Regions from separate parts of the Streptomyces sp. x-80 genome, predicted to be linked through region 1. Evidence: riboswitches for the same ligand, from Rfam matches in the RefSeq annotation. Region 1 holds a riboswitch; each other region holds the start of a gene.

What was found. A riboswitch is a leader RNA that binds a small molecule or an ion and turns the genes downstream of it on or off. The one in region 1 is predicted to bind cyclic di-AMP.
Region 2: linked by a shared signal. The riboswitch ahead of ACLJWH_RS22375 (M23 family metallopeptidase) and the one ahead of ACLJWH_RS03200 (transglycosylase family protein) in region 1 are both predicted to bind cyclic di-AMP.
Region 3: linked by a shared signal. The riboswitch ahead of ACLJWH_RS30810 (M23 family metallopeptidase) and the one ahead of ACLJWH_RS03200 (transglycosylase family protein) in region 1 are both predicted to bind cyclic di-AMP.

The regions. Positions count from the first base shown of each region.
Region 1 covers NZ_JAJPWM010000002.1:118,273-123,914, forward strand. Annotated here, with positions in the region: gene eno (phosphopyruvate hydratase) at 1-1,006, opposite strand, end outside; gene ACLJWH_RS03200 (transglycosylase family protein) at 1,430-2,113, opposite strand; cyclic di-AMP (ydaO/yuaA leader) riboswitch at 2,118-2,329, opposite strand; gene ACLJWH_RS03205 (LysM peptidoglycan-binding domain-containing protein) at 2,536-3,576, opposite strand; gene ACLJWH_RS03210 (cytochrome P450 family protein) at 3,851-5,185, opposite strand; gene ACLJWH_RS03215 (LysR family transcriptional regulator) at 5,342-5,642, opposite strand, start outside.
Region 2 covers NZ_JAJPWM010000010.1:315,084-320,725, forward strand. Annotated here, with positions in the region: gene ACLJWH_RS22360 (LysR family transcriptional regulator) at 1-157, shown strand, start outside; gene ACLJWH_RS22365 (PP2C family protein-serine/threonine phosphatase) at 513-1,592, shown strand; gene ACLJWH_RS22370 (DUF2332 family protein) at 1,741-2,856, opposite strand; cyclic di-AMP (ydaO/yuaA leader) riboswitch at 3,228-3,362, shown strand; gene ACLJWH_RS22375 (M23 family metallopeptidase) at 3,752-4,924, shown strand; gene ACLJWH_RS22380 (aldo/keto reductase) at 5,101-5,642, shown strand, end outside.
Region 3 covers NZ_JAJPWM010000018.1:82,191-87,832, reverse strand. Annotated here, with positions in the region: gene ACLJWH_RS30815 (M16 family metallopeptidase) at 1-1,208, shown strand, start outside; cyclic di-AMP (ydaO/yuaA leader) riboswitch at 1,430-1,585, shown strand; gene ACLJWH_RS30810 (M23 family metallopeptidase) at 1,598-2,410, shown strand; gene ACLJWH_RS30805 (GntR family transcriptional regulator) at 2,616-3,305, shown strand; gene ACLJWH_RS30800 (HPr family phosphocarrier protein) at 3,775-4,056, opposite strand; gene ACLJWH_RS30795 (GNAT family N-acetyltransferase) at 4,276-5,642, shown strand, end outside.

The sequences.
Region 1 (5,642 bases):
CCTTCACCAGCAGCGCGTTGGCGGAGTTCTCCTCGATGCCACGGGCCAGCCGCTCGGGGTTGGTGACGAACAGGTCGTCACCGACGAGCTGCACCTTGGCGCCGAGCTTCTCGGTGATGACGTGCCAGCCGGCCCAGTCGTCCTCGAACAGCGGGTCCTCGATGGAGACGAGCGGGTAGTCCGCCACGAGCCCCTCGTAGTACTCCGTCATCTCGGCGGCCGAGCGCTCCTTGCCCTCGAACTGGTACTTGCCGTCCTTGTAGAACTCGGAGGCGGCGACGTCCAGCGCGAGCGCGATGTCCTGGCCGGGGGCGTAACCGGCTTCCTTGATGGCCTCAAGGATGAGGTCCAGGGCGGCGCGGTTGGAGTCCAGGTTCGGGGCGAAGCCGCCCTCGTCGCCGAGGCCGGTGGACAGGCCGCGGGCCTTCAGGACCTTCTTGAGGGTGTGGTAGACCTCGGCACCCCAGCGCAGCGCCTCGGAGAAGGACTCCGCGCCGATCGGGGCGATCATGAACTCCTGGATGTCCACATTGGAGTCGGCGTGCGAGCCGCCGTTCAGGATGTTCATCATCGGAACGGGCAGGACGTGCGCGTTCGGGCCACCGAGGTAGCGGAACAGCGGGAGGTCACTGGCCTCGGAGGCGGCGTGCGCGACGGCGAGCGAGACGCCGAGGATCGCGTTGGCGCCGAGGGAGCCCTTGTTGTCGGTGGCATCCAGGTCGAACATCGCCTGGTCGATCAGCCGCTGCTCGGTCGCGTCGTAGCCGACGAGCTCCGGGCCGATCTGCTCGATGACGGCCAGTACGGCCTTCTCCACGCCCTTGCCCTGGTAGCGGTTCGGGTCACCGTCGCGGAGCTCGATGGCCTCGAAGGCACCGGTCGAGGCGCCGGACGGGACGGCGGCCCGGCCCGTGCTGCCGTCGTCGAGGCCGACCTCGACCTCGACCGTGGGATTACCTCGCGAGTCGAGAATTTCGCGGGCTACGACGACGTCGATGGACGGCACGTTGTCTCCTTCATGAGTGTCTGGAGTTCTCCGGCACGAGCCTAACGGCCTCCGGCGCCTTCACTCGCCGTCGGCCCGCTCAGTGGGACGAAAACCCGCGAAAAGAGGCCCAAAGGCCCAGTTCACAGGACGTATGGGCGCAATGTTCGCTGAGCGGGGAAAAGCCGGGAGATGCCGAGGTCAGGGCGGGCCCGGAGGGGCGGCCCGGCGGCGGGGACGGGGCGGGCCGGGTGGACGGCCCCGGGGTACGACGAAGCCCCGCCGCGGCGCGTGGGGGGGATGGCGCGCCGGACGGGGCGGTCTCGCGGAAGGCTGGTCCCAGGGGCTCCCGGACGGGCGGCTCGTGCGTACCGCCGTACGCACGGACCGCCGCGGTCGTCACGAGCCGGTGGGGTCCTCGGAGTTCCCGGTGCGGGGGACGGCTCAGATGCTGAGCTGCTGGCCCGGGAAGATCAGGTTCGGGTTGCCGCCGATGACCGACTTGTTCGCGGCGTAGACGGACTTCCAGTTGGTGCCGTGCGCCTTGGCGATCTTGGCCAGGGTGTCGCCCGACTTGACGGTGTAGTTACCGGTGCTGTTGGACGTCTTCGGGGCCGTCCAGGTCCGCTGCTGCTGCGGGGCGGGGGTGCTCTTCGTCGTGCCCTGCGACTGCTTGCGGGGCTCGGACTTGGTGGTGCCCTGCTTCTTGTACTGCTTGTGCTGCGTGTTGCTGGAGGTGTCGACGTTGGCGGCCGCGCCACCGGAGCGCAGGTTGCCGGCGCCGGCGCAGCCCCAGGCACCCGGGCCCTGCATGGCGAGCAGCTTCTCGGCGACGGCGATCTGCTGGCTCTTGGAGGCCAGGTCGGCGCGCGGGGCGTACTTGGTGCCACCCGCGGCGGCCCAGCTGGAGTTCGAGAACTGGAGGCCACCGTAGTAGCCGTTACCGGTGTTGATCGACCAGTTGCCGCTCGACTCGCACTGGGCGACCTTCTCCCAGGTGGAGACCGAGGCGGCCGAGGCGGAGGTGGCGCCCATCATCGGGACGGCCACCGCGGCACCGGCGACGCCGGCGAGCGTGGCGACGCGGACGGCCTTGGACGGGCGACGGTGCTTGGCCTTGTTCAGCATTCGATCGTTTCCTCACCGACGCCTACGAGGTGAGCTGTCGGGTTCGGGCCATGTGAGTTGCCCGGCCGTGTGTGCTTCACACATGGCTTCACCCCAAGCCGGTTGGCCCGCTTTCACGGGCGGGGCCGGCGCTTACCTTGGTTCCCCCGCTCCTGCCTTCGGCGCTTGCGCGTCGACTGTCCTTCGGCCACCGGCAGGATTCGGCGTGTGATCGAAGGGCCCGCTTTGGCGAGCGGTCCTGACCGTAATCAGGAACCCCCGGATGGATCAAACCCCACCTTCTGAGCCAAGTTGACCATTTTTGATCACGACTTGCTTACGTTTCCGCAGGTGGGGCCCGGTATGGAATCTGTGGCCGAGTCAGACACCGCGCCTCGAAACGAGAGCCATGTCTCACTTTCGCCAAAAGGGGCAAAGCCTCCCTAACTACCTGCTCCATGCCCGAGATCGAGGTGCTGGCCGGGCCGAATGAGGTCCGCGTCGGCACCGATGACGTGCTCGTTGCGGTCGTAGAGGGCGGGCCATCCGCCGGGCAGCTCATGGTGCTCGGCGATGACTGACAGGCTGTCACCCGGGCGCACGGTGTAGTCGCCGGCCACCGGGTCCGCGCGGTGCGCGTCACCGCCGCGCGAGGCATGCCGCCCGGCCGACCTGCCGCCGTCGTCCACCTCCCCCGCGACGCCCGTGCCCAGCTCGGCCCCGGCATCGCCCGTACCGCCGCGATGCTTGCCCGTACCGGTCGTCCCGGCCGGCGGCGCACCGGTCTCCGCCGCGCTCCCGCCGCCCGACGGGCCGGTGGAGCGGGACGGTCCGCCCGGCGTCGCCGAACCGGCGGGCTTCGGCGCCTTCGGGGCGTCCGACGGGCCGGCGGAGTCCGGCGCACCGGGAGCCGACGACGACGGCGGGGACGAGGGTGACGACGACGCGTCGGAAGCGCCGTCGGAGGGCCCCCGGGAGGGACCGCCGGAAGGGCCTGAAGAACCCGCGGAATCAGAAGACCCGGATGACCCGGATGACCCGGATGAACCGGATGAACCGGATGAACCGGCTGTCTCGGATTTGCCAGATTTACCAGACTTACCGGAAGGGTCCGACGTGCCCGACGGTGCGGGCCGCGACGGGCTTGCGCTGCCGGGGTCGACACCGGGCGCGCGGCCGTCCTTCTTCAGTCCGGCCTCCGCGGCACAGTTCGACCAGACGCCGGGCCCGCGGGCGTCCAGGATCGTCTCGGCCACCGCTATCTGCTGGGCGCGGCTGGCGAGGTCGGGGCTCGACGCGTACGCCGTGCCGCCGTACTCCTCCCACAGGTCCTGGGTCAGCCCGAGGCCGCCGTAGAAGCCCTTGCCCGCGGCGCTCCACACCCCGCCGCTCGCGCACTGGGCGACGCGGTCCCAGGTCGTGGAGTCGGCGGCGTGCGCGCCGCTCGCGGCGAACAGGGGCAGCGCGATCCCCGCGCCGGTCACCCCCGCCGTGACAAAGATGGCCGGTGCCTGACGGGGGCGACGGTGTCGGCCGTTCCCGGAGCGCATGCGGTTGCCTTTCGAGCGACGGTTGAGTTGTCCGGCCGGCCGCGGCGGTCGACTGCCGGTACAGCAATTCACCGGTTCGTCGCTTCGGCCGATCGGGTGGTGCGGGTCGATCGGTGAAAGGTAAGCCGGGGTCACGGGCCGTCACAAGTCGGTGTAGCGGGGATCACGCGAAGGTCACATACCTGACGCGCCGTCATATACCTTCCCGCTACGGCCGGGCCGGCTCCGCCGTGGAACGCGCTCCGGCGGCCGCCTCCGGGGTGAACGCCACCGGCAGGGTCCGCAGCCCGCGCATGATGAGACCGCCCCGCCACCGCAGGTCGTCCGGGTCCGCGGCGAGCCGGATGTCCGGCAGCCGGGTCAGCAGGGTCGCGAGGGCGGTCTGCCCTTCGAGCCGGGCCAGCGGCGCGCCCAGGCAGTAGTGGATGCCGTGCCCGTAGCCGAGGTGCGGATTGTCACGCCGGGCGAGGTCGAGGGTGTCGGGGCCGGCGAACCGGGCGGGGTCGCGGTCGGCGGCCGCGAGGACGACGAGAACGGGATCGCCCGCCGGAACGGTCCGCCCGCCGATCTCCACGGGTTCGGTCGCGTACCGCCAGGTCGCCAGCTCCACGGCACCGTCGTAGCGCAGCAGCTCCTCGATTCCGGTGGTGAGCAGACCGGTGTCGCCGGCCGCCAGCGACTTCTGGAGCAGTTCTCGCTGGTCGGGCCGGCGGAGCAGCGTGTGCAGGCTGTTGCCTATCAGGTTGACGGTGGTCTCGAAACCCGCGAACAGCAGCACGAAACACATGGCCGCGGCCTCGTCCTCGGTCAGGTGCTCACCATGGTCGCTCGCCCGTATCAGCCCGGAGATCAGGTCGTCGCCGAGGTCCGCGCGCTTGCGGTGGATCAGCTCGGCCAGGTACGTCCGTATCTTCTTCACGGAACGGGCGACCCCGCCGCGCGGCCCGCCGCCGTGCCGGATCATCATCCCGGCCCAGTCCCGGAAGTCGTCCTGGTCCTCGCGCGGGACGCCGAGCAGATCGCAGATCGCGTAGATGGGCAGCGGGAACGCGAACTCGTGGATGAGGTCCACCTCGCCCCGCGCCGCGAAACCGTCGATGAGGCCGTCGGTCAGCTCCTGGACGCGCGGCGCGAAGGCGGCGACCCGGCGCGGGGTGAACGCCTTCGACACCAGGCGGCGCAGCCGGGTGTGGTCCGGCGGGTCGATGTTGAGCAGATGCGTCATCAGGTTGGCGCTGCGCTCGCCCGGAATGCCGGTCTTGCTCTTACCGCGGGCGCCCTCGGCGTGATGCAGCGGATTCTTGGAGAGCCGGGCGTCGGCCAGCGCCTGCCGCGCGTCGCCGTAGCGGGTCACCAGCCATGCCTCGACACCACTGGGCAGGGCGGTCTTGTGGACCGGCGCGTGCTCGCGCAGCCACGCGTACGCGGGGTACGGATCGGCGGCGAACTCCCAGGTGAAGAGCGGGGGCGCGGGCGGCGGCGCCGGGGCGGCGGGGCAGCCTCGGGGGGCGTCGGCGGGGGTGGTGTCGGGCGTGTCGTGCACCTCTCGACCGTAACCGGTGACCGCGGCGGGGCGCGCTCGCGCCGAGGCGGGGTGCGCGGACCCGGCCGGGCGGCACCGCACGGCGGCGGGCTCGCGGACCGCCGCCCGGGAACGCCCCGGCCGGTCTCCGCCCCCTCGCCGTCCCACGCGCCCGCGCTACCCCGGATCCACCCCCAGCCCCGCCAGGAAGGCGGCGGCCGACGGGGACGGGCCGAGGACGCTCCACACCAGCCGCTCGACGCGCTCGGGGGCCGGCCGGACCCGGACGACGTGCAGCCCGGTCAGCTCGGCGGCGATGGTCTCGGGCACCATGCCGACCCCCAGCCCGGCGCGCACCAGCTTCGCCAGGAACTCGACGGTGGTCACCTCGAACGCCACATCCGCGGCGGCCAGCCCCGCGGCACGGAACGCGTCGTCGCGCTGGCGCCGGGCCGCCGACCCCGCGGTGAAGTCGACA
Region 2 (5,642 bases), on a different contig from region 1:
GCCGCTGCACATCGTCTTTCCCCGGCACCACGCACATCCGCTGACGCCTCGGTTCCTCGCGCATGCGCGCGCCACGGTGGGGCAGTGCGAGGGCGGGCGCGCCGCCGGTGGTGCGGCCACCCTGCCGGACCGGCCCGCCGCACCCGGTTCCCCCTGACTCCCCCGGTTCCCTCTGACTCCCCCGGGTTCACCCGACTCACCCGGTTCACCCGCCACGCCCTCCCCGTGACCCGTCCGGCCCATGAGGATTCGCCGCGCGGCCCCGTACCGGAAAGCCTTGGGAGGTCGAGGGTGCCGCCCGGCGGCGCGGACCCGGAGCCGTATCCGGGTACGGCTCCGTATCCGGATACGGAGTCAGGGCCGGCCCCATGGCACAACGGTTTCCTCAATGACGGTGTCGCTGGACGACGATGTCCCGGCGGACGGGCGGGAGCGGGAAGAGGCCGGTGCGGATGCTTCGAGGCGGCAAATACCGTATCGGCGATCGGGAACGGAAGGCGCGGCATGCCCGGATGTCCCCGCTCGGCCGCCGGCTGGCGCGCTGGCTCCCCGTCCTCCTGATCGCCGCCGGCCTCCTCTTCGACATCGGGACCCCGCCCCGCTACACGGCCTCGCCGTTCTTCTCCGCCGCCCCCCTGGTCGCGGCGCCCCTCTACTCCCTGCGTACCACCGCCATCACGGCCGTCGCCGCCGTCGCGGGCGAGCTCTGGGTCGTCACGTACCACCGTGGGGCGACGGTGAACGAGACCGTCGCCGAAGCCTCCACGGTCTTCGTCGTCGCCGTACTGGCGCTCGGCATCAACCGGGTCGTACGCCTCAGCGATGCCCAGCTGGCGTCCGTACGGGACGTCTCGGAGGCCGCCCAGCGGGCCCTGCTGCCCACGCCACCCGCCCGGATCGGCCCGCTCGCGGTCGGCGCGCGCTATGTGGCGGCGCGGGCGGACGCCCGGATCGGCGGTGATCTCTACGCGGTCCAGGACACCCCGCACGGCGTACGGATGATCGTCGGCGATGTACGGGGCAAGGGGCTGGAGGCGGTGGAGGCCGCGGTGGTCGTCATCGGTGCCTTCCGGGAGGCGGCGGAGCAGGAGGCCACCCTGGAGGCGGTGGCGGGCCGGCTGGAACGGGCGCTCCAGCGGGAGGGCGGGCGGCGCGAGGGCATCGACCAGTTCGAAGGGTTCACCACGGCCGTGCTCGCGGAGGTCCCCGCCGATGAGCGCGCCGCACTGCGCGTCCTCAACCGCGGCCACCCGGCCCCGCTGCTGATCGGTCCGGACGGCGGGCTGTGCGAGCTGACCCCGGCATCGCCCGCGTTGCCGCTGGGGATGAGCGAGGTGGCGGGGTGGCCGGACCGGGCGGACGAGACGTTCTTCCCGGCCGGGTCCATGTTGCTGCTGTTCACGGACGGGGTGACGGAGGCACGGGACCGGACGGGGGAGTTCTACGATCCGGCGGCCCGGCTGCGCGGCCGCCACTTCACCGGGCCGGACGACCTCCTGGACGCGCTGGTCGAGGACGTCGCCCGGCATTCGGGCGGGGCGTCGGCGGACGATATGGCCCTGCTGGCGGTGCGGCGGCCGCTGGGGGCGTAGGGGACGGAGGGTGGCGCAGGGGCGTATGTGAGGCGGGGCGTATGTGAGGTGGGGCGTGCGTGACGGGAGGGTCGTACGTGACGGGAAGGTTGTACGTGACCGTGACCGTGGCCCGGCCCGGCCCGGACGTGCGGACCGCCGCCGCGGCTCACCCGCCGGCTGCCGGCTCCCGGAGCCAGTGCAGGTGCTCGCCGTGCTGGCCGGTGAGGGCGACCGGGCGCTCGTCCAGCGCGAGGGTCAGCGGCTGTCCGTCCTCGGGGCGCAGCGCCTCGTGCGCCGGAGTGGTGATCCACGGCAGGACGCTGTGGTGCTCGTTGGAGATCCAGTGACCGGGGCCCGGCCGCTCCGCGAGAAGCGACCGTACGAGCCGGGCGAACTCCTCGCGGCGGTCGAGCGGGAGATAGGTGAGCACGGAGGTGTGGAAGACGACGAGGGTCGCCTCCGGCGGGGCCTCGGCGGCGAGGGCGGGCAGCTCCTCGACCAGATCGCCGCGCACCATCCGCGGGCGGGGCACCGGCCGTACCGCTTCGACGGCGGCCGAGAGCCGCGCCGCCCGGTCCGGGTCGCCCGGCCAGAGGAGGGCGTGCAGCCAGCGGAGGTCGTCGGGTTCGGCGGCCGGATCGAGCGGGTTCAGGTCGATGCCCGCTCGCCAGACGATCTCGGGGAGAGCGCCCGCCGCCCCGGGAGCCGGGACCGTCGGCTCCGCCGCTCCGGCCTCCCGGCTCGTCCGGCACTCGAACGTCACCGGGTTCTCCGGCGCCCCCACCTCCGTCCCGGTCCCCGCGGCCCCGGCGTTCCGGTACCGGTACCGATAGCGGTCGGGGTACAGGCACAAGCCCGCCGACGCGCCGACCTCCAGCAGCGCGAGCGGCTGCGGGAGGCGGGCGAGCAGCGGCAGCAGCGTGGCGCAGCGGCCCGGTTCGTTGGTCTGGGTGGCGCGCCGCATGATCACCGTCCGGACCTCGTCCCAGTGCCGGATCGTCCACTCGCGCCAGCGCCCGTACGCCGACTCGCCGCGCGGGCCCTGTTCGGCGTGCGGACCGTCGAGATAGCGGACGGCGGCGAGGAGGAGGTTCGGCTGCTGCTTGTTGCCGGCGGGCAGCGACCCCGACAGCAGATCGCAGAATTCCGGGTCCTGGCTTATACGTGCGGTCAGTTCCTCGTGGGCCTCGGACCGTCCCCGAGCCTGCCGCCAGGAGAAGTCCCGGTACCGATCCGCAACTGTCTGCGCGTTGTTGACGACGTTCACGACGTTGACGACCATGATCAGACCGTAGCGCTCTTACGCTCCGTAGCCATCGTGCACCCCTCTGCATAACGACTGGCGCACAATCGTCGAAGGTTCGTTTGCCGACGTCCGGTCAACTCGCCCGGTTTGACGCCTTCATGGGTGAAAAAGTCCAGGCCAGAACCGACCTGAAGTCGGTGCGGATTCGGGGGAACGCTTGGAAATCGGCCGCCGTCTCTATTACTGTCCGATAACGGAGCGCGGTCGTTTCAGCCGTCGCAAGAGGCGGCCCCGCGCGCCGACGCCGAATCCCGCAAGCGCACTTCAGGCACGTCAGACGCGTCCAGGCACCTCAGTACCGCACGTCGGACAGCACCACACAGCAGCACAGAGCACCGCGTCGATGTGTACGGAACGCGCCGAGGGAACCGGGGAACCACCACCTTGGGGTGAATCGGACGCCTCCCGCCAGCGGGCGCCCGTAGGAGACCTTCCTGCTCCGAACCCGTCAGCTAACCCGGTAGGCGAGAGGGAAGGAAAGGAGTGCGCCCCCGTGGCGTCCAACAGCTCTGCCTCCGAGGTTCCGACCGCCTACGACCTCGCTGACCGCGGCCCCACTGACGGCCCGTTCGCCGGCCCCTTCGATGCCCGTATGGCCGGCCCGTCCGATGTCCGTAGGGATGGCCTCGGCGACAGTCGTGGGGTTGGCCGCAGCCGTATCGACGACCGCCGTGTCGACAGCAGCATCGACAGCCGTGCCGACAGCCGCATCGGCGGCCGTGATCCCGGCCGTGCGTACGGCGGTGCGGGCGATCGCGGCGGCGCTGGGCTGGGGAACGGCGACGGACGGATAGCCGGGGGCGGACGGACGGGCGGCGACCGTGGCACTGGCGCCAATGGCGACGGCACCGTCAGCCGTGACGCCACCGTCATCGGCGGTGGCACCGTCGATGCCGTTGGCGTTGGCGACGGCGATGGCGACGGACCGTGGGACGAGTGGAATCCCGCCGAGGAATCCATCCGTACGGTCCGTGGCAAGCACCGGGTCGGAAAGCAGCGCAGCAGCGGGTTCGCCCGCGGCGGTACGGTCCTGGGCGTCGGCGTCATCGCGGCGGTCGGCGCGGGCGGGATGGCGTCGGCCGAGGACAAGCCGCCGCTTCCGATCTCCATGCCCGACCTGCCCGACCTGCCCGACCTGGGCGGCATCGCCGAGGACATCGTCGACAAGCTGCCGGACCCCGCCTCCCTCCCGGGTATCGGCGCCCTCATGTCGTCGGACGGCACGACAAACTCCGCGAACGCGGACGCGAACGCGAACGCGAACGCCGGCGTGGGCGTGGGCGCGAAGACAGCCGCGAAGACAGACGCGAAGACGGATGCGAAGACGGATGCGGACACCAGCTCCGTCCTCGTCCAAGCCGGTCTCAGCCCGGACGAGGCCGCTCCGGGGCAGGGCCAGGGCGCGGGCGAGGCGCTGCGCAGCCGCATCTTGCAGCAGGCCGATACGCAGCAGGGCACGGCGGAGCAGGAAGCGCGCGAAGCCGCGGAGCGGGCCGCCGTGCAGCAGGCCGAGCGGGACGCGGCCGCGCACCAGGCGAAGGCCGAGCAGGCCGCGGCGGCCAAGAAGGCGGCGGCGCTGGAGGCCAAGCGGCAGGAGGAGGCAGCGGCCCGCGAGAAGGCGGAGGCCGCGCGCCTCGCCGAACTGGCGAAGAACTTCGTCGTCCCCGTCTCCTCCTACACCCTCACCGCCGGCTTCGGCCAGGTCGGCGACCGCTGGGCGGCGAACCACACCGGGCAGGACTTCGCCGCACCGACCGGCACTCCCGTCAGAGCGGTTCACTCCGGCACCATCACCCAGGCGGGCTGGGCCGGTTCGTACGGTTACCGCATCGTCCTCACCCTCGACGACGGCACCGAACTCTGGTTCTGCCATCTGTCCTCCATGGTGAAGACCTCCGGCAAGGTCACCACCGGCGACGTCATCGGCCGCGTCGGCGCCACCGGCAACGTCACCGGCCCCCACCTCCACCTGGAGGTCCGCCCGGACGCCGGCAGCCCGATCGACCCCACGTCCTGGTTCCGTGACCGCGGCCTGAACATCTGAACCCGAACGGGCCCCATGCCCGACGCCTCGCACCCAGCGCACCGAACCCCACACCCCACACTCCTCACTCCGCACTCCTCAGCCCACACCCGAACGAACCACCCAACCGGAGTAATTGGCCCTCCCTTCCCCCCTCCCTCGGAATAACTCCTCTCCGGGCCACGCTGAAACCGCGTATGACCGCGACACAGAAGCCCCTCGGCTCGCTCTCCGTCTCCCCGCTCTGCCTCGGCGGCAACGTCTTCGGCTGGACCGCGGACGAAACCGAGTCCTTCGCCGTTCTCGACGCGTACGTGGCGGGCGGCGGCAACTTCATCGACACCGCCGACGTCTATTCGGCCTGGGTACCGGGCAACAAGGGCGGCGAGTCCGAGACCGTCATCGGCAACTGGCTGGCCGCGCGCGGCAACCGTGCCGACGTCGTCATCGCCACCAAGGTCGGTGCCCACCCGGACCTCAAGGGCCTGTCCGCCGCCACGATCAAGCGCGCCGTGGACGCCTCCCTGACTCGGCTGCGCACGGACTACATCGACCTGTACTACACCCACTTCGACGACGAGTCGGTCGAGGTCGCGGAGTTCCTCACCGCCCTCAACGACCTCGTCCAGGCCGGCAAGGTCCGCGAGATCGCCGCCTCCAACATCTCGGCCGCCCGCCTCGCGGAGTCCCTGGAGTTCTCCGCACGTGAGGGCCTGGCCCGCTACGTCGCCGTACAGCC
Region 3 (5,642 bases), on a different contig from region 1:
CCGAGCCCGAGGGGCTGGACGGCGTCGCCACGATCATGGCGCGCGGCCTGTCCGAGGGCACCGACAAGCACGACGCGGAGGAGTTCGCCGCCGAGCTGGAGCGCTGCGGCGCCACCCTGGACGCGCACGCCGACCACCCCGGTCTGCGGGTCTCCCTGGAGGTGCCGGCCTCCCGGCTGACCCGTGCGCTCGGCCTGCTCGCCGACGCGCTGCGCGCCCCCGCCTTCCCGGACGGCGAGATCGAGCGGCTGGTCCGCAACCGCCTCGACGAGATCCCGCACGAGCTCGCCAACCCCGCCCGGCGCGCCGCGATGGCGCTGTCGAAGGAGCTCTTCCCGGCCACGTCCCGGATGTCCCGGCCCCGACAGGGCACCGAGGAGACCGTCGGGCGGATCGACGCGGCGGCCGTCCGGGCCTTCTACGACGCCCATGTGCGGCCCGCCACGGCCACCGCCGTCATCGTCGGTGACTTCACCGGTATCGACCTGGACGCGGCGCTCGCCGGCACCCTCGGCGTCTGGACCGGCACCGCCGGCGAACCGGTGTCCGCCGCGCCGATCACCGCCGACGACACCGGCCGCGTGCTGATCGTGGACCGCCCCGGCGCCGTCCAGACGCAGCTGCTCATCGGCCGCATCGGCGCCGACCGGCACGACCGCGTCTGGCCCGCGCAGGTCCTCGGGACGTACTGCCTGGGCGGCACCCTCACCTCCCGGCTGGACCGCGTGCTGCGCGAGGAGAAGGGCTACACCTACGGGGTGCGCGCCTTCGGCCAGGTGCTGCGCTCCGACGCGGACGGCACCGGCGCCGCGATGCTCGCCATCAGCGGGTCGGTGGACACCGCCTCCACCGGTCCGGCGCTGGACGACCTGTGGCGGGTGCTGCGCACCCTGGCGGCCGAGGGGCTCACGGACGCCGAGCGCGATGTCGCCGTGCAGAACCTCGTCGGCGTCGCACCGTTGAAGTACGAGACCGCGGCGGCCGTCGCGGGCACCCTCGCCGACCAGGTGGAGCAGCACCTCCCGGACGACTTCCAGGCGCAGTTGTACGCCCGGCTCGTGGAGACCGGCACGGTCGAGGCGACCGCCGCGGCCGTCAACGCCTTCCCCGTGGACCGGCTGGTGACGATTCTGGTCGGTGACGCGGCGGAGATCGTCGAGCCGGTCAAGGAGCTGGGTATCGGCGAGGTGACGGTCGTCACCGGCTGACCGGCCGGGCCGCCGCCGCGCAGGCGAAGTCCGTATCGCACAAGGGGATCCCGTGGCGTTCGTCCGCCGCGGGATCCCCTTTATGTCCAGATTATTGTGGCTGGTTGTACGGCGTGGGTGTGGCGTACCGCACAAACTGCCGGTTCTGTTTGCCGATTGAAAGTTGCCCCCTCTAGCGTCGGTCCCGCTGTCCGCCAGACGTACGCCGCAACCGCAGCACCGGACAGCGATCGCCGAGTCCCCGTACGGCGCGAGCCAGGGGAGCCGGGGACCCATATGTCCCTGGGGTGAATCGGGCCCCTCTCCGGAGGAGTTCGTAGGAGACCTTCCTGCTCCGAACCCGTCAGCTAACCCGGTAGGCGAGAAGGAAGGAAAGGACAAGCCAGCAGATGGCGTTCACCCGTGCCACCGGGAAGCACCGCCGTGCGAGCCGCAGCGCCCGTACGACCCGCAACCTCGCCGGTATAGCGACCCTCGCGGCGGGCGGCGTCGTCGCCTCCGTGGCCTCGCCCGCGATGGCCGCCACGGACGGGGCGCGTGCCCACGACGGTGCCCTGCGGCAGGCCGTCGTGATGGGTGACGAAATCGCCGACCACGTCGAGGCGCAGGCCGACGCGCAGGAGGCGGTCGCCGAGGCCGCCGCCGCGCAGGTGAAGGCCGAGGCCGAGGCGGCGAAGCTGGCCGAACAGGCCAAGCAGCGGGCCGAGGAGGCCAAGAAGAAGGCCGAGGCGAAGGCCAAGGAGGAGCGCGAGGCCAAGGAGCGCGCCGCCCGCGAGGAGGAGCGCAAGCGCCTCAACACCTTCGTCGCCCCCGTGGACGGTTCCTACGTCTCCACCGGGTACAAGGCGTCCAGCAGCCTGTGGTCCTCCGGCAGCCACACCGGTATCGACTTCCACGCCGGCACCGGCACGTCCGTCCACGCCGTCGGCGCGGGCACCGTCGTCGAGGCGGGCTCGGGCGGCGCGTACGGCAACAACATCGTGATCAAGATGGCCGACGGTACGTACACCCAGTACGGCCACCTGTCGTCCTTCGCGGTCTCGGTCGGCCAGACCGTCACCAGGGGCCAGCAGATCGGCCTCTCCGGCGCCACCGGCAACGTCACCGGGCCGCACCTCCACTTCGAGGCCCGCACATCGCCCGACTACGGCTCGGACATCGACCCGATCGCCTACCTCCGCGCGCACGGCGTCAACGTCTGACCCGCCCTCGTCCCCTCCCCGAGCCCTGGCCCCGACGGCCGGGGCTCGCGGCGTATCCGGCCCCCGACGGCCCGCCCGGTCCGCACCCGTGGCCAAAAAATATCCATGAATACCCGGACCCTGCCGGAAAGCCGTCCCGGTCGAATAGAGTCACGGAAAAGCCGCTCGGCGGAATTTCCAGGTGATTACGGCGGAGGCACGGACGATGCGAGGCCAGATTTCCGCGCATGCGGTGTGTACGGCGATTCGCGAGGACATCGTCTCCGGTGCGCTGGCGCCGGGGAGCCGGCTGGTCGAGGAATTCCTGGCGGCCCGCTACGGCGTCTCCCGGGTTCCGGTGAGGGAAGCGCTGCGCACCCTCCAGTCCGAGGGTTTCGTCACCACCCGCCGCCACGCGGGTTCCTGCGTCGCCGAGCCGACCGACCAGGAGGCCGCCGACCTCCTGGACGTGCACGCCCTGCTGGAGCCGCTGGGCGCGGCCCGCGCGGCCGCCCGCCGCAGTCCGGCCCACCTCAAGGTGCTGCGCGGCCTGGTGCGGCTGGGGCGTGAGCGGGCCCGGCACGGCCATGCCGCTGAGCTGTGCCAACTGGACGACTGGTTCCACGAGACGCTCGGCCGGGCGGCCGACAGCCCCGGTCTGGCGGCGCTGCTGACCCAGTTGCGGCGGAAGATCGAGTGGATGTACGCGGTGGAACTCCCGCTGCGGGCCGCGGAGTCGTGGGACGAACACGGCGCGGTGCTGGACGCGGTGGCCCGGGGTGACGCCGAACGGGCTCGTGCCCTGATGGCCGCTCATATCGAGCGCGGCCGCCCGGTACACCGGCTGCGACGCCCCGCCGCGGTGGCGGTGAGGGAAGTGAAACAGCCCGTCAACACGGCGCGTGCCCGGCCTTAACAATCACCGCGTAGACAGTGGGGGAGGCGCGCGGGAGCGGCGGGCGAGGGCACCACGTATGCGGCGCGCTCGCATGCGGCGACGCGGCAATGCGGCTGTTCATGGTGGTGCGGTTACTCGCTGATACGGGAATCGGGCACCGGTTGTTCGGCGCTCCGCATATTCGGGGCCGTCGATTTCCGGATGTGTCCGGTGCCGGCTGAATTCCCGTACCGGGGATTCTCGTCCGTGTGGCTGGTCCGTGCCCGCGCGGAAAATTCATGTCCGCACGGAAATCCACGGAAAGCCAAGAAAAGCGGAGAATCCGTTCCGTGACGGAGAAAGCGCGCCCGCGGAAGAAAGCGCGCCCGAAGTCCGGTTCGGGGGTCCGCCCGGCGTCCCGCCAGGCGGACAGTGCGCAACGGCCCCGTCGCGGCGCCCGGGTACCGGTCGCCGCGACGGGGCCGCGGATGCGGAGGTCCCGACGGACTCAGACGGTCTCGGGGAGCTCGTCGAGGCCCTCGGAGACGAGCTTCGCCAGGCGGTCGAGCGCGGCGTCGGCGCCCTCGGCGTCGGAGGCCAGCACGATCTCCTCGCCGCCCTGCGCGCCGAGGCCCAGGACCGCGAGCATGGAGGCCGCGTTGACCGGGTTGCCGTCGGCCTTGGCGATCGTCATCGGGACGCCGGCCGCCGTGGCCGCACGGACGAAGATCGAGGCGGGGCGGGCGTGCAGGCCCTCGGCCCACCCGACATTGACGCGGCGCTCAGCCATGGTGTTGCCCTTCAAGTCGTGACTGTTGTCTAGACCAGTCTCTCACGCTGTCCGGAGTGCTCGGGCGGCCTTTCGTCCCGACCTTCCCGCCATTCGTCCCGGGCGGGTTCCCGCGGGCCCGGCCGGCACCCGCACCCGTCCGCACGCCACCCGCGGACTGCTCCGCCCCCGAGCGTACATACCGGGCCGGTTGTCGGTGCCCGGCCGTACCCTGGCCGCATGCAGACGCCGCCGGACCCCGCGTACCCGACCCACTGGGAAGCCGACGTGGTGCTGCGCGACGGCGGCACCGCACGCATCCGTCCCATCGCCCCCGACGACGCCCAGCGGCTGGTCTCCTTCTACGAACAGGTCTCGGACGAGTCGAAGTACTACCGTTTCTTCGCGCCCTACCCCCGGCTGTCCGACCGCGATGTGCACCGCTTCACCCACCACGACTACGTCGACCGCGTCGGCCTGGCCGCCACCGTGGGCGGCGAGTTCATCGCCACCGTCCGCTACGACCGCATCAACGAGCAGGGCCTGCCCGCCAAGGACCCCGGCGACGACCAGGCCGAGGTCGCCTTCCTCGTCCAGGACGCCCATCAGGGCCGCGGCGTCGCCTCCGCCCTCCTGGAGCACATCGCCGCCGTCGCCCGCGAGCGGGGCATCCGCCGGTTCGCCGCCGAGGTGCTCCCCGCGAACACCAAGATGATCAAGGTGTTCACGGACGCCGGCTACACCCAGCAGCGCACCTTCGAAGACGGCGTCGTCCGCCTGGAATTCGACCTCGAACCCACCGAGCAGTCCCTGGCCGTGATGCGCGCCCGCGAACAGCGCGCCGAGGCCCGCTCCGTCCAGCGGCTGCTCGCCCCCGGCTCGGTCGCCGTCATCGGCACGGGCCGCGCCCCCGGCGGCGTCGGCCGCGCCGCCCTGCGCAACCTCCTCGACTCCGGCTTCACCGGCCGCACCCACGCCGTCAACCACGCCTTCCCCCCGGAGCTGGACCGGCTGGATCCCGAGGGTGTGCCGGCCGTACGCGCGCTGCGTGAGATCCCTGGCCCGGTCGACCTCGCCGTCATCGCCGTCCCCGCCGACCGGGTCCCCGACGTGGTCCGCGACTGCGGCGAACACGGTGTCCAGGGCGTCCTGATCCTGTCCTCCGGTTACGCCGAGTCCGGTCCGGAAGGCCGCGAGCGGCAGCGCGCGGTGCTCCGCCAGGCCCGCTCCTACGGCATGCGGCTCATCGGGCCCAACGCCTTCGGCCTGATCAACACCGCCCCCGCCGTCCGGCTGAACGCCTCGTTCGCCCCACGGATGCCCGCGGCCGGCCGGATCGGCCTGTTCACCCAGTCCGGCGCGATCGGCATCGCCCTGCTCAGCGGGCTGCACGCACGCGGCCCCGGCGACGGTGGTATCGCCGGCATCTCCACCTTCGTCTCCGCCGGCAACCGCGCCGACGTCTCCGGCAACGACCTCCTCCAGTACTGGTACGACGACCCGGAGACGGACGTCGCGATCCTCTATCTGGAGTCCATCGGCAACCCGCGCAAGTTCACCCGGCTCGCCCGCCGCACCGCCGCCGTCAAGCCGGTCGTGGTCGCCAA